DNA from 4 places in the Sagittula sp. P11 genome. Region 2 is predicted to be linked to each of the others. Evidence: riboswitches for the same ligand, from Rfam matches in the RefSeq annotation. Region 2 holds a riboswitch; each other region holds the start of a gene.
The links. A riboswitch is a leader RNA that binds a small molecule or an ion and turns the genes downstream of it on or off. The one in region 2 is predicted to bind cobalamin.

Region 1 (3,203 bases), 2.3 Mb from region 2:
CGGTGGCGCACGGCCATTCGGTGATCGTCCAGAAAGGCGCGGGCCTCGGCGCCGGTTTCACCGATGAGGATTACACCGCCGCCGGCGCTGCGCTGGCCGACACCGCGGCCGAGGTCTTTGCCACCGCCGACATGATCGTCAAGGTGAAGGAGCCGCAGGCCCCCGAACGCGCCATGCTGCGCGAGGGCCAGGTGCTGTTCACTTACCTCCACCTCGCCCCCGATCCGGAGCAGACCCGCGACCTGATCGCCTCCGGCGCGACCTGCATCGCCTATGAGACCGTGACCGACGCGCGGGGCGGCCTGCCCTTGCTGGCGCCCATGTCCGAGGTCGCGGGCCGTCTGGCGCCGCAGGTCGGCGCATGGTCGCTGCAGAAGGCCAACGGCGGCCGCGGCGTGTTGATGGGCGGCGTCCCGGGCGTCGGCCCCGCCAGGGTGGCGGTGATCGGCGGCGGCGTCGTCGGCACCCACGCGGCGCGGGTTGCCGCAGGCATGGGCGCGGAGGTCACCGTGCTCGACCGGTCGCTGTCGCGGATGCGCTACCTCGACGACGTCTTCGGCGCGGTCTTCCGGACGCGCTACGCCTCTGCCGGGAACACCGCCGAGCTGGTGGCCGAGGCCGACATGGTCATCGGCGCCGTGCTGATCCCCGGTGCCGCCGCGCCGAAACTGGTCAGCCGTGCGCAGCTTTCGACAATGAAACCCGGCGCGGTGATCGTCGACGTGGCCATCGACCAGGGCGGCTGCTTCGAGACCTCGAAGGCCACCACCCACCAGGACCCGATCTACGAGGTGGACGGCATCGTGCACTACTGCGTGGCGAACATGCCGGGCGCCGTGGCGCGCACCTCGACGCTGGCGCTCGGCAACGCGACGCTGCCCTTCATGCTGGCGCTGGCAGACAAGGGCTGGCGCAAGGCCTGTGCCGACGACCCGCACCTGGCCGCCGGCCTGAACGTGCACGCCGGCCGGATCACCAACGCGCCGGTGGGCGAGGCCCTGGGCCTGGATGCGATCACGCCCGCGGCGGCGCTGGCGGCCTGAGCGGTTTCGCCGTGCTGCGCACGGCGACCCGTCGGGGAGGCTCTGCCTCCCCGAACCCCTCCGGAGTATTTCGGAAGCAAAGAAGCAAGGGCACCGGTCGTTTGCAAAGCGTGATTGGCCCGGTGTGCAGGGCCCGCGGTGGCGGGTTTTGGCGGCCGTGGCGGCGCAGGGCCTTACCAGCCCTCCTCGCGGATATGCGCGTCGAGCGTCCGCGCCCGCGCCCAGCCGCGCGCCTCCAGTTCCGGGCCGTCGAACAGCTCCTTCACGTGGCCCATGCAGAGGTATGCCACCACACGGACGTGCGCGGGCAGGCCGAGGATCGGGCGCAGGTCGGCCTCGTCGAAGATGCTGACCCAGCCTATGCCGATGCCTTCGGCCCGCGCCGCCAGCCACAGGTTCTGCACGGCGCAGACCGTCGAATAGAGATCCGTCTCCGGCTGATGGGTGCGTCCCAGCACCACCGGCCCGCCGCGGGTGCGGTCGCAGGTGACGCAGATGTTCAGGGGCGCCTTCTCGATGCCTTCCAGCTTCAGCGCGGCATAGGCCGACCGCTTCTCCGGCGGGAACATCGCCTGCGCGGCCTCGTTGGCGCGGGTGAACGCGGCCCGCACCTGCGCGCGGCGCGCCGGATCGCGCAGCAGGATGAAGTCCCAGGGCTGCGACAGCCCGACCGAGGGCGCGGCATGGGCCGCGCCCAAGATGCGCCGCAGCACATCCTCGTCCACCGGGTCGGGCAGGAACTCGTTCCGCACGTCCCGCCTGTGGGCGATCACGTCGTAGAGCGCCTGCCGCTCCTCATCCGAAAACACGCGCGCCGCAACCGGCGCAGGGGATCGGCTTTCCACCGCTCCTGTCATGGGGACACCTCCCGAAGGCCTGCGCGCCCCCGCTCTCCAGGCGGGGCCGCCATGCCGTCAGGCCGGTCTTCTGGCTTCGGATCCTCCGGAAGGGACGCCTTCCCGAACGCCTGCGCGGCGCCCAGTGGCCTTGTGTCCTTCCCGTCCCCGTCACAGCGGCGGGCCCGCGCCGGTTCTTCCCCGGCTTCCCGATTCTCCCCCACGGGCGGGGGCACCTGACCCGGAGGGGATCGCAAATCCCGCCCCCTCGCGCAAGTGCCCCGGCCTTGGCCGTCAGCGCTTCAGCGCGTCGCGGATCTCCAGCAGCACGTCGAGCTCGGTGGGGCCGGAGGGCGTGGCCTCTGCCGGCTGGCCTTCCTCGCGTTCGCGGATGGCGGCGGCCTTGGCGCGGTTGACCATCTTCACAAGCATGAAGACCACGAAGGCGATGATGAAGAAGTTGATGACCGCCATGATGAACTTGCCGATGGCAAAGACCGGGGCGCCTGCCTCCGTTGCCGCGGTGAGCGAGGCGTATTCGTTGCCGTCGAGCGCGTAGAACCAGCCCGAAAAATCGATGCCGCCGGTGAACAGCGCGATGATCGGGTTGATGATATCGCCCACCAGCGACTGCACGATGGCCGTGAAGGCCGCGCCGATGATGATGCCCACGGCCATGTCCATGACATTGCCCTTGGCGATGAAGTCCTTGAATTCCTTAATCATTGTCCCATTCCGTCAGAGCGCCGGCATGCGTTTTCGCATGTCCTGCGGGGTGTTTTCTCACAAACCGGATTATGTCACGGCGGATCGGCTGGGAAAGCGGGAAATGCCGGGCTAGGGTCGCCCGGACGATCTTCATCAACCGGGACACGCTTCATGACCGCTCTTGCCGACCATCCGATCTCGCGCCGCTGGCCCGCGACGCACCCCGACCGCATCCAGCTTTATTCCTTCCCGACGCCCAACGGCGTGAAGGCCTCGATCATGCTGGAGGAAACCGGCCTGCCCTACGAGGTCCACAAGATCACCCTGGCGGACAAGGACGTGAAGAGCCCGGAGTTCCTCGCGCTCAACCCGAACAACAAGATCCCCGCGATCATCGACCCGAACGGCCCCGACGGCGCGCCGCTGGAGCTGTTCGAATCCGGTGCCATCCTGCTTTACCTCGCCGAAAAGGCCGGGATGCTCCTGGGCGACACCGCGACGGAGCGGCACAAGATCACCCAGTGGCTGATGTTCCAGATGGGCGGCGTCGGCCCGATGTTCGGGCAGCTTGGTTTCTTCTGGAAGTTCGCGGGGAAGGACGTGAAGGACCCCCTTC
Region 2 (3,203 bases):
GCATGCGGCCTCGTCAGGACGCCTCCGGCGGAGGTATTTTCGCCAAGATGAAGGAGAGGGTCGGGCACCGCGCCTCGGGCCTTCCGGGAAGGGGGAGACGCGGTGCCTTCACCTTGGGCGGTCATCGGGACCTCTCCCTGTACCGCCCGGCGAGCCTCCGCGATTCCGGTTAAGAAAGCCTTTCCTTCATCTTGGCGAAAATACCTTGGGGGTCTGGGGGGAACCCCCAGCGGGTCGGGGCGCCGCAGGCGCGCCGAAACCCGGATCCCGCAGGCTCAGAACTCGACACCCTTCTGCGCCTTCACCCCCTCGCGGAACGGGTGCTTGACCAGCGTCATGTCGGTGACGAGGTCCGCCGCCTCGATCAGTTCGGGCTTGGCGTTGCGCCCGGTCAGGCAGACGTGGGTCATCGGCGGCTTCTGCTCCAGCAGGAACCCCACCACCTCGTCGATGTCGAGGTAGTCGTAGCGCAGCGCGATGTTGATCTCGTCGAGCAGCACGAACTGCACCTCCGGGTCGAGAATCTGCGCCTTGGCGATCTCCCAGCCGTTCTGCGCCGCCGCGATGTCGCGCTCGCGGTCCTGCGTCTCCCAGGTGAAACCCTCGCCCGACACGAAGAACCGGCATTCCGCCGCGAAGCGTTCGCGCAGGAACGTGCCTTCGCCCGTGGGCCAGGCGCCCTTGATGAACTGCACCACCGCGCAGGGCATGCCGTGGGCGATGCAGCGCATGATCATCCCGAATCCGGAGGACGACTTGCCCTTGCCGGTGCCGGTGTGAACGATGATCAGGCCCTTCTCCTCCGTCTTGGTCGCCATCATCCGGTCGCGGGCCGCCTTGATCTTCTTCATCTTTTCGGTGTGGCGGGCGTTCTCGTCTTCGCTCATGGCGCGGGCTCTCCTTGACATTGCCGGGCGTCCGGCGCATCAGCCGGGGTGCTGGTGCCTGTGTCTAGCAGGTGAAAAGGGAATGCGCAGCCCCGCGTCGGGGTCAGGCGCAGCCGCCCCCGCGACCGTGACCGGAAAGGGCCCGAAGCCACTGGCGAGATCGCCGGGAAGGCCGGGTGCCGTTGGGCAGACAGGGACCCCCTGCCGCCCAGTTCCGCAAGCCGGGAGACCTGCCAGTGGCCGCGCCGTGGAAGGGGCGGAGGAACGAAACCGGACGGGGTGATCCGGGGTCGGGAGAGGGCCTGTCATGGCCCGTGCCCCGCTCAAGGTCCCCCCATGAGACGCGCGAGGTCGCCATGTCATCGGAAGCCGAACTTCTGGTCTGCGTGAAGTGCCGCCGGGGGCAGGAGATCCCCGCCGACGACCGCCGGCCCGGCCAGGCGCTCTACGACGCGCTGGCCGCCCGGCCCTTGCCCGCGGGCCTGCGCCTGACCCCCGTCGAATGCCTGCAGAACTGCGACGCGGGCTGCACCGTCGCCCTGCGCGGCGGCGACCGCTGGACCTATGTGTTCGGGAATGTCGACGAGGTGTCGCATCCGGACATGCTGCTCGACGGCGCGGCGCGCTATCACGCGACCGGCGACGGGCTGATCCCGTGGCGCGAGCGGCCCGAACACTTCAAGCGCAACTGCGTGGCGCGCATCCCGCCCCTGACCCCGAACACCCCACTGGAGGCCGACTGAATGACCGATCTAGCCAAACTCCCCGTCACCGTGATCACCGGCTTCCTCGGCTCCGGCAAGACCACGCTGGTGCGTCACCTGATGCAGAACCCCGGCGGCCGTCGCCTGGCCGTGGTGGTCAACGAATTCGGCGACGTGGGCGTCGACGGAGAGATCCTGAAGTCGTGCGCCATCCCCGACTGCCCTGCCGAGAACATCATGGAACTGGCCAACGGCTGCATCTGCTGCACCGTGGCCGATGACTTCATCCCGACCATCGAGGCGCTGATGGCGCTCGATCCGCGCCCCGACCACATCCTGATCGAGACCTCGGGCCTCGCCCTGCCGAAGCCGCTGCTGAAGGCCTTCGACTGGCCGGACATCCGTTCGAAGATCACCGTCGACGGCGTGATCGCCCTGGCCGACGCAGAGGCGGTGGCGGCAGGCCGCTTCGCCCCCGACGTGGCGCGCGTCGACGCGCAGCGTCTGGCCGACGACAGCATCGACCACGAAACGCCGCTGAGCGAGGTCTTCGAGGATCAGATCTCCTGCGCCGACATCATCCTCCTGACCAAGCCCGACCTCGCCGGTCCCGAAGGCGTGGCGAAGGCCAAGGCGATCATCGCCGCCGAGGCGCCGCGCCCGCTGCCGGTGGTCGAGGTCGCCGAGGGCGTGGTGGACCCGCGCGTGATCCTCGGGCTCGAGGCCGCGGCCGAGGACGACATGGACGCACGCCCCTCGCATCACGACGATCATGACGACCACGAACACGACGACTTCGAATCGATCGTGGTGGAACTGCCGGAACAGGACACCCCGGCGCAGCTCGTCGTCGCCATCGAACGGCTCGCGAAGGAACAGAACATCCTGCGGGTGAAGGGCTACGCCGCCGTGAAGGGCAAGCCCATGCGGCTTCTGGTGCAGGCGGTGGGGGCGCGCGTGCGTCACCAGTACGACCGCCCGTGGAAGCCGGACGAGGCGCGCGTCAGCCGTGTCGTGGTCATCGCGGAACACGACGACATCCGTCCCGACGCCATCCGGTCGGTCCTCGGCGCCACGCCGGTCGCCGCAGAGTGACATGAAGTAGGGCGGGGCTCTGCGCCGCCTTCCCCGGGAACCGCCGATGCACGTCATCTTCCGCGAAAGCCACGGCCTCGACGAGAGCGAGACGCCGCAGGACCTGGGCCAGAGCCCGGCGGACCTCGTCGTCCTGTCGTTCTCCGACAGCGACCTCGGCGCCTTCGCCGAAGGCTGGCGGCGCGGCGGCGGACCGGAGGGGCGGATGCCCACGCTCCGCCTCGCCAACCTTGCAGCCCTCAGGCATCCGCTGTCGGTCGACACCTATGTCGAGCAGACGCTGGAGGGCGCGAAGGGCATCCTGATCCGGCTGATCGGCGGCGTGCCCTACTGGTCCTACGGCTTGCAGCAGGTCTTGGCGCTGGCGCAGCAGAAGGGCATCGCGCTGGCCGTGTTGCCCGCCGACGGGCGCGAGGACAGGCGGCTCGACGAGATGTCGACGCTGCCGGTGTCCACGCTGCGGCGGCTGGCGCATCTCTGCGACGCGGGGGGCACCGTGGCGGCGCAGGCCGCGCTG
Region 3 (3,203 bases), on a different replicon from region 2:
CACAACGGATCTCTTGCCGCGACCACGCCAGTCCCGGGCATCGACATTAGGCGCAGACAGACCGGATCGTCATGGGCAGGTTGGCGGACATGGCGTTCAAGGCCTGCCAGTTCTCGTCGCAGCGCTGCCCGCGCGCGAAGCATGGGTTCGGTTGCCGCTACCAGCATCGGATTACCTGCCGCCAGTTCGCGTATACGATGTTCGAATAGGCCACGGGATATAGTGCCAACCTTGAAGCCAAAGTTCCGCAGTAGCCCGCGCAGGGACATTTCAAGCGTGATGAACCCTTGCTGCACCGCCTTGCGAGCGGTGAGCACAGCGCGAACCTCTTGTGCGGAGACTGATTTGCAGTGAACCGGTCGGAACCAGCCGAGGTGCGGCAGGCGTGCGATCCCTTCGGCATCCCGGCGGTCCGTCTTGATCGGCATGGCCTTCAAGGCGCCTTTCACCTGCCGGGTTTCCATCAGCACGACAGGGAGTTCAGCCGCGGACAACCCGCGATGCAGCCATTGCGACAGGGGGCCAGCTCCGAGCCCGATAGCCGCAGCTTCCCCGTCCTGATCGCCGATCCAGAGCAACAGCGCCTCGGGCTCGCTGGACACCTCCGCCTCCCTCACGATCTTCCCATGCTCGCTGATCACGCAAATTGCGGTCTTCTCAAGCGACACATCCAGCCCAATTCACAGCTTCATCCCGCAGTCCTCCATGTGGATCCGATACGGGAATGGCGCCAGCTTGCCCTCGATCTTGCAACGATAACGGGCGGGTCACGGACGCAGGCCCCGTTACGGCATCTCATAGGAGGTAGATGGCAGCAGCGGCGAGAGCGATGGCGGCAATGGCGGATCGCGTGAACTGCCGGAATGGGCCTGCAGCGACAGCGCACCTGAGGTGACCTTTGGCCTGCCCTTGCCGCACCGCCGCAGGTCCGCTCCGAGCCCATTTTCCCTTTTCGACGCACTCGCCAACCTCGGCTTCGGCGATTGTGTTCGTGCCGCCGCGCACTTGCTGTGCATCGGGAACTATGCCAGAGATTGCGGCGTCGGTTTCCTTCGGGAATTGAAAGGGAATCCGTTCCGGCTTCGGCCGGCAAACGGAACTGCCCCCGCAACTGTAGGCGGTGAGTGCCTCTCGATGCGCCACTGGGTTCGTCCCGGGAAGGCGAGAGACGCTGTGACCCGTCAGTCAGGAGACCTGCCGACATGAACGAAACCACGACCGGACGGGGTGTGCCGAGGCGGGAAACATGACGTGGCCGCCGGGCCGCATTCCGTTTCGCGTCTTTCCCCTGATGGTCCTATCTGACGGGACGGATCGGATGAGACAGACCTTGATGACGGCTGCGCTGTTGGCCAGCGCTGCCACGGCGCTGAACGCGCAGCAAACGGACTACCCCCTGACACTGACGAACTGCGGGCTCGATGTGTCGTTCGACGCCGCACCGGACACCGTGGTGACGATAGGGCAGTCCGCGACAGAGATCCTCTATTCGCTCGGCCTCGCGCCGAAGGTCTCGGGCACCTCGGTCTGGTTCAACCCTGTCTTGCCGGAGTTCGCGGAGGTCAACGAGGCGATCGAGCGGCTGGCCGACAACGACCCCAGCTTCGAGAGCGTGGTCGCGAAGAAGCCCGGGCTGGTCGCCGTGCAATACGAATGGCACGTGGGCGAGAGCGGCAACGTCGGCACACGGGAGATGTTCCACGACATCGGCATCCCGACCTACATCCTGCCCGCCGATTGCGACACCAAGGACAATTCCACCGGCGGCGATGGCACACGCGTCGGCGCCTTTGAGACGGCCTCGATCTACAAGGGCATTCGGGAGCTGGCGGAGATATTCGACGTGCGCAGCGCGGGCGCAACCCTCGTCTCGGACCTTCAGGCGACCGAAGAGCGCGCCATTGCCCGCGCGGAAGGGCTAGACCTGCCCGAGGACCTGTCGGCCGTGTTCTGGTTCTCCTCCGCCGACGTCGAAATGGACCCCTATGTCGCCGGACGCCTCGGCGCGCCGGGTTACATGATGTCCAAGCTCGGGATCGAGAATGTCATCGAGTCCGATGAGGAATGGCCGACTGTGGGATGGGAGAGAATCGCCCGGGCCGACCCGGACGTGATTGTCATCGCCTACATGGACCGCCGTCGCTTTCCCGCCGACGACATCGAGAAGAAGCTGGAGTTCCTGCGCACCGATCCTGTCGCAAGCCAGATGACGGCCGTGCGCGAGGACCGGATCGTGCAGATGGATGCACACGCCATGAGCGCGACGATGCGGTCGATCTACGGGCTGGAAACGCTCTCCGAAGCCCTTTCGAAGATGTCCTTCGAATGACCATGGCGGCCACACCCGCGCGCATCACGGTGCGGCACGGGCTCTGGCTCGCGCCTCTTCTGCTCGGGGCCACCATCCTTGCAGGTACGGCAATCGGCGAGACCAGTCTGCCCTTTGCCGTGGTGTGCCGGACGCTGGCCAACCATCTGTGGGGCGCGGGCTATCCCGTGGACGGGATCGAGGCGGGCATCATCTGGAGTTACCGCCTCCCGCGGGCCATCGTGGCCGCCTGCTGCGGGGCTGGCCTCGCCCTGACCGGCGTCGTTCTTCAGGCGCTGCTGCGCAATCCTCTGGCCGATCCCTACCTCATGGGCTTGTCGGCGGGCGCCTCGACGGGGGCGGTCCTCGTGTCGGTCGCGGGCATCGGAGGCGGGGCGATCTCGATGTCGCTCGGTGCGTTGTCCGGAGCGCTTGTCGCCTTCGGATGCGTCGTGGCCCTGGCCCACGCGGTGAACGGGAGCGCGGGTGGCGGGCGCGGGACCCAGGCGGCGGCCGCAATCATCCTCGCCGGGATCGCCGGCTCGCAGATGTTCAACGCTCTGACCGCCTTCACCATCGCCCGCTCCGCCAATGCCGAGCAGGCCCGCGGCATCATGTTTTGGCTCATGGGCAATCTGTCGGGCATCCGCTGGGATGACGTCGGGGCCTGCACGGCCGTCTCCCTCGGGGGTGTCGCGCTATGTCTTTGGCACCGGCGTGGGCTTGACGCCTTCACGTTCGGTGCGGACGGGGCCGCGTCCATCGGGATCAACGTGCCTGCCTTGCGCGGCAGTCTCATCACCGTCACCGCCATCATGGTGGGGGTACTCGTTTCCAAAGTGGGCGCGATCGGCTTCGTTGGCCTTGTCGTGCCGCATGCCATGCGCTTTCTCGT
Region 4 (3,203 bases), 1.1 Mb from region 2:
GAACACCAGCTTGGCCGCCGGGATGAAGGCGTCGCCCGACAGCGCGAGGGAAAAGCCCACGAAACCGGTTGTTGCGGCGATGCAGAAGGTGCCGCCGACCGCGCCCCAGATGGCGCCCGTCACAGGCGTCCCGCACGAGATGAGCCGCCCGAAAAGGATGCCCGCCAGCACCGCCGGCAGCGCGATGTTCAGCGTGTTGACCCCGAGCACGGTGAGCCCCCCGAACCCGAAGAACACCGCCTGAAGCAGCAGCCCCACGAAGAGCGCCGGAAAGGCGGCCCAGCCGAGCACGAGCCCGGCAAGACCGTTCATGATGAGATGAACCGAGGACGGGCCGATGGGCACATGCACCAGCGATGCCACGAAGAAACTGGCCGACAGGACACCGGCGGCGGGGATGCGTTCCATGGTCAGCGACCGCAGGCCGTAGGCGATGCCGCCCGCCGCCAGCACGGCCCCGCCGATCACGACCGGGTTGGAAAGGGCTCCGTCCACGATGTGCATGGCGTCACTCCAGTTCCCAGGCGCGGATCCAGATCACGGCGTCCTGGCTGAGTTCCTTGCCCTCGTGCTCGGTCACCGGGCCCACGCCGAGTGCGGCAAAGCCCCAGTGTCCGGCCCTCGGGATGCCGAAGGTGAAGTACCCGTTGTCGTCGGACAACACGACGACGGCGCCGCCGGGCGGCGGGCTGACCACCGGATCGGTGGCGCGCGCTTGGTTCATGTCAGGCTCGGCCGCCATGAACTCGACCTCGATCTCGGCACCGGCGACGGGCTGGCCTTCGGACATGACCCGTCCGGTGAAGGTGGAGCCGGCCAGCACGTTGTAGGGCTTGTTCAGCGGCAGGATCTCGGCCGGGAGACCGACCGGATTCATCCAGTCGGTGGGCAGTTCGCTGCGGTTGAGGAAGGCCTTGGTGTACTGCTGGATGTACTTGTCTTCGGATTCCTCGAAATAGGGCTGCGGGACGGTCACGAGCACGTAGTCGCCCGACCGCTTGACCGGGACGCTTCCCAGAAAGGCCGGCGCCTCGTTCTCGGACCCGGTGAAAGCGGTCGGTTCGAGCCTGTCCAGAAGATCGGTGCGCTTGCCGTGATGCACCATGAAGAATTCCTTGGGCGTCTCCATCTCCATCACGTAGCCGTTGGAGAAGGGGTGCCAGAAGATCAGCTTGACCGGCACGTCGCCGGGGCGGTCGATGATGGTGTCCGATGTATATTCGAGAAGGAAATGCGCCTGTGTCATCGCCGGAAGCGCGATGCACGCCGCAAGGGCACTCAACGTGCGTTTCATGAAGTCGTCCCTGTCCACTGCGCCACACCCGGCGCGCGTCGTTTCTGGACGCTGGGAACGCTCGACCCCATCCGCGCGGCGGAATGACCCGCCGCCGCACAAGGCCAGACGCGCACCCCGGCGTCCGGTGGAAAGCGCCTCTTCCATGGGCGCCAGTCCGGCAGGTCTCCTGGCTCGCGGGTCATCGCATCTGGACTGGCCTTCCCGGATTTCTCCAGTGGCATATCAGCCCTGCTTGCCGCTTACAGTTGCGGGGGCAGCTGCAGGGTAGGCACTGGCGTGCCGCACTGCATTCCCTCTTTCCTCCGGGGCGTGAAAACCCCGGAACCGGACGTGCGATTTCCTTGCCAGAAAAGCGCGCGCCCGGTCAATTGCTATTTTTTGAGGGGTCGGGGACCGGCCTGAGACAGGCGCGGTCCCCCGTGAAACGCGATGGGCGGGTGGGCGTCAGGCGTCTTCCGGCGCCACGGCTGCAAAGCTCAGCGCATGACCGCCCAGGTCGCGGAAGGCGCGCTGGCGGCAGGTCAGCACGATGATCTGGAGGTCGCCCGCCTGGCGATGCAGCGCGTCGAACATCCGTTCGATCCGGTCGTCGTCGGTGAAGACCAGCGCGTCGTCGAGGATCACCGGCGCGGTGCGCCCGGCGTGGGACAACATGCGCGCAAAGGCCAGCCGGACCAGAAGGGCCACCTGTTCCTGCGTGCCGCCGGAGAGGATGTCGACCGGCTCGCTCTGGCCATCGCGGAGCAGCGCGTCCGGCAGCAGGGATTCCTCGCCCCAGGTCAGTTCCGCGTCCGGCCACAGCAGGTGGAGGAGCGGTTTCAGCTCGTGGGCGATGGGGGCGAAATAGCGGTCCCGGGCCTCGTTCCGGGCTGTTTCCAGCGCCTGTTCGAGCCGCCGCAGCACCGCCACCTCGTGTTCGATCCGGGCCAGCGCTTCGCGTGCCGACGTCAGCTTTTCGGTCGTCTCGGCCAGCCTCTCCTCGACCGCGTCCCCGGCGGACCGGCCGATGCGCTCTTCGAGCCGGGCGAGGAGCAGCTTCAGTCGGGCGGTTTCATCGCGCGCGCGGGTTTCCACGGATTCCGCGCGCGTGAGTGCGGCGCGCGCATTGGCGGGATCGGGCGCATCCTTGGCCTTGGCGGCATGTGCGGCCTGCTCTTGGGCCAGTGCCGCCTCCAGCACCGCCAGTTCGGAGGCCAGTTCTTCTTCCGTGGCGCCACCGGTCCGCGCAACGGCGTCTTCGGCCCGCGTCAGGCGGTCCTGCAACGAGGTCAGGGCGGTGTCGGCGCGCAGCACCTCCGCCCGGGCGTCCGCCAACCGCTCCGTTGCGGTGTCGAGCGCGCTGCGGGCGATGTCCCTTGCCTCTCTCGCGGCGGCGAGGTCTGCCTCCGCCTGCGCCAGATCGGGCAGGTCTTCGCCCTCCACAGGGATGGGGATCCGGGCGAGCGCGGCGCAGAGCTGTTCGATGCCCTCCGGCGCGAGGCTCTGCAGCACGGCCTTTGCCTCGGCGTGCTGCCGTTCCGCTTCGTTCCGGGCGGCGGCGGCATCTCGCGCGTCCTCTAGCGTCTCGGCACCGGCGGTTGCGAGTGCTGTGCGCAGGGCCTTGGCCGCGGCGTCTACGGTCCCCGCGTCGTGCCCGGTGTCGCCCGGTCGGATCTCCAAGTGACCGACACCGGCGATGTCGAGGCGGGCGGTCCGGGCGAGGGGGACCGTCTGTCCGCCGGGCAGAGCAGCGTCGCCGAAACGGATCGCTCCCTCGGACCCTGCCGTGTAATGGGCGATGATCTGCGTGGCCGTGGCGTCGCGGGCGGCGATGGCGGCGGCATGGGCGTTGGCCAGCGTCTCGATCCGGCGCAGCGCCGTGGCGTCGGGTCCGTTGCGGGCGGCGCCAGCCGCCGTCTCCATCCGG

Region 1: linked by a shared signal. The riboswitch ahead of bluB (5,6-dimethylbenzimidazole synthase) and the one ahead of CDO87_RS15420 (DUF1636 domain-containing protein) in region 2 are both predicted to bind cobalamin.
Region 3: linked by a shared signal. The riboswitch ahead of CDO87_RS23470 (ABC transporter substrate-binding protein) and the one ahead of CDO87_RS15420 (DUF1636 domain-containing protein) in region 2 are both predicted to bind cobalamin.
Region 4: linked by a shared signal. The riboswitch ahead of CDO87_RS20755 (DUF4198 domain-containing protein) and the one ahead of CDO87_RS15420 (DUF1636 domain-containing protein) in region 2 are both predicted to bind cobalamin.

The regions. Positions count from the first base shown of each region.
Region 1 is NZ_CP021913.1:856,884-860,086, forward strand. It holds gene ald (alanine dehydrogenase) at 1-1,043, shown strand, start outside; gene bluB (5,6-dimethylbenzimidazole synthase) at 1,217-1,900, opposite strand; cobalamin riboswitch at 1,943-2,134, opposite strand; gene mscL (large conductance mechanosensitive channel protein MscL) at 2,174-2,605, opposite strand; gene CDO87_RS04185 (glutathione S-transferase family protein) at 2,759-3,203, shown strand, end outside.
Region 2 is NZ_CP021913.1:3,178,272-3,181,474, forward strand. It holds gene cobO (cob(I)yrinic acid a,c-diamide adenosyltransferase) at 276-887, opposite strand; cobalamin riboswitch at 923-1,140, shown strand; gene CDO87_RS15420 (DUF1636 domain-containing protein) at 1,244-1,630, shown strand; gene cobW (cobalamin biosynthesis protein CobW) at 1,631-2,686, shown strand; gene cobN (cobaltochelatase subunit CobN) at 2,733-3,203, shown strand, end outside.
Region 3 is NZ_CP021914.1:311,074-314,276, forward strand. It holds gene CDO87_RS23460 (CaiB/BaiF CoA-transferase family protein) at 1-3, opposite strand, end outside; partial or broken gene CDO87_RS27340 (transposase) at 303-668, opposite strand; cobalamin riboswitch at 1,027-1,217, shown strand; gene CDO87_RS23470 (ABC transporter substrate-binding protein) at 1,319-2,329, shown strand; gene CDO87_RS23475 (FecCD family ABC transporter permease) at 2,332-3,203, shown strand, end outside.
Region 4 is NZ_CP021913.1:4,307,867-4,311,069, forward strand. It holds gene cbiM (cobalt transporter CbiM) at 1-504, opposite strand, end outside; gene CDO87_RS20755 (DUF4198 domain-containing protein) at 509-1,294, opposite strand; cobalamin riboswitch at 1,436-1,641, opposite strand; gene CDO87_RS20760 (AAA family ATPase) at 1,742-3,203, opposite strand, start outside.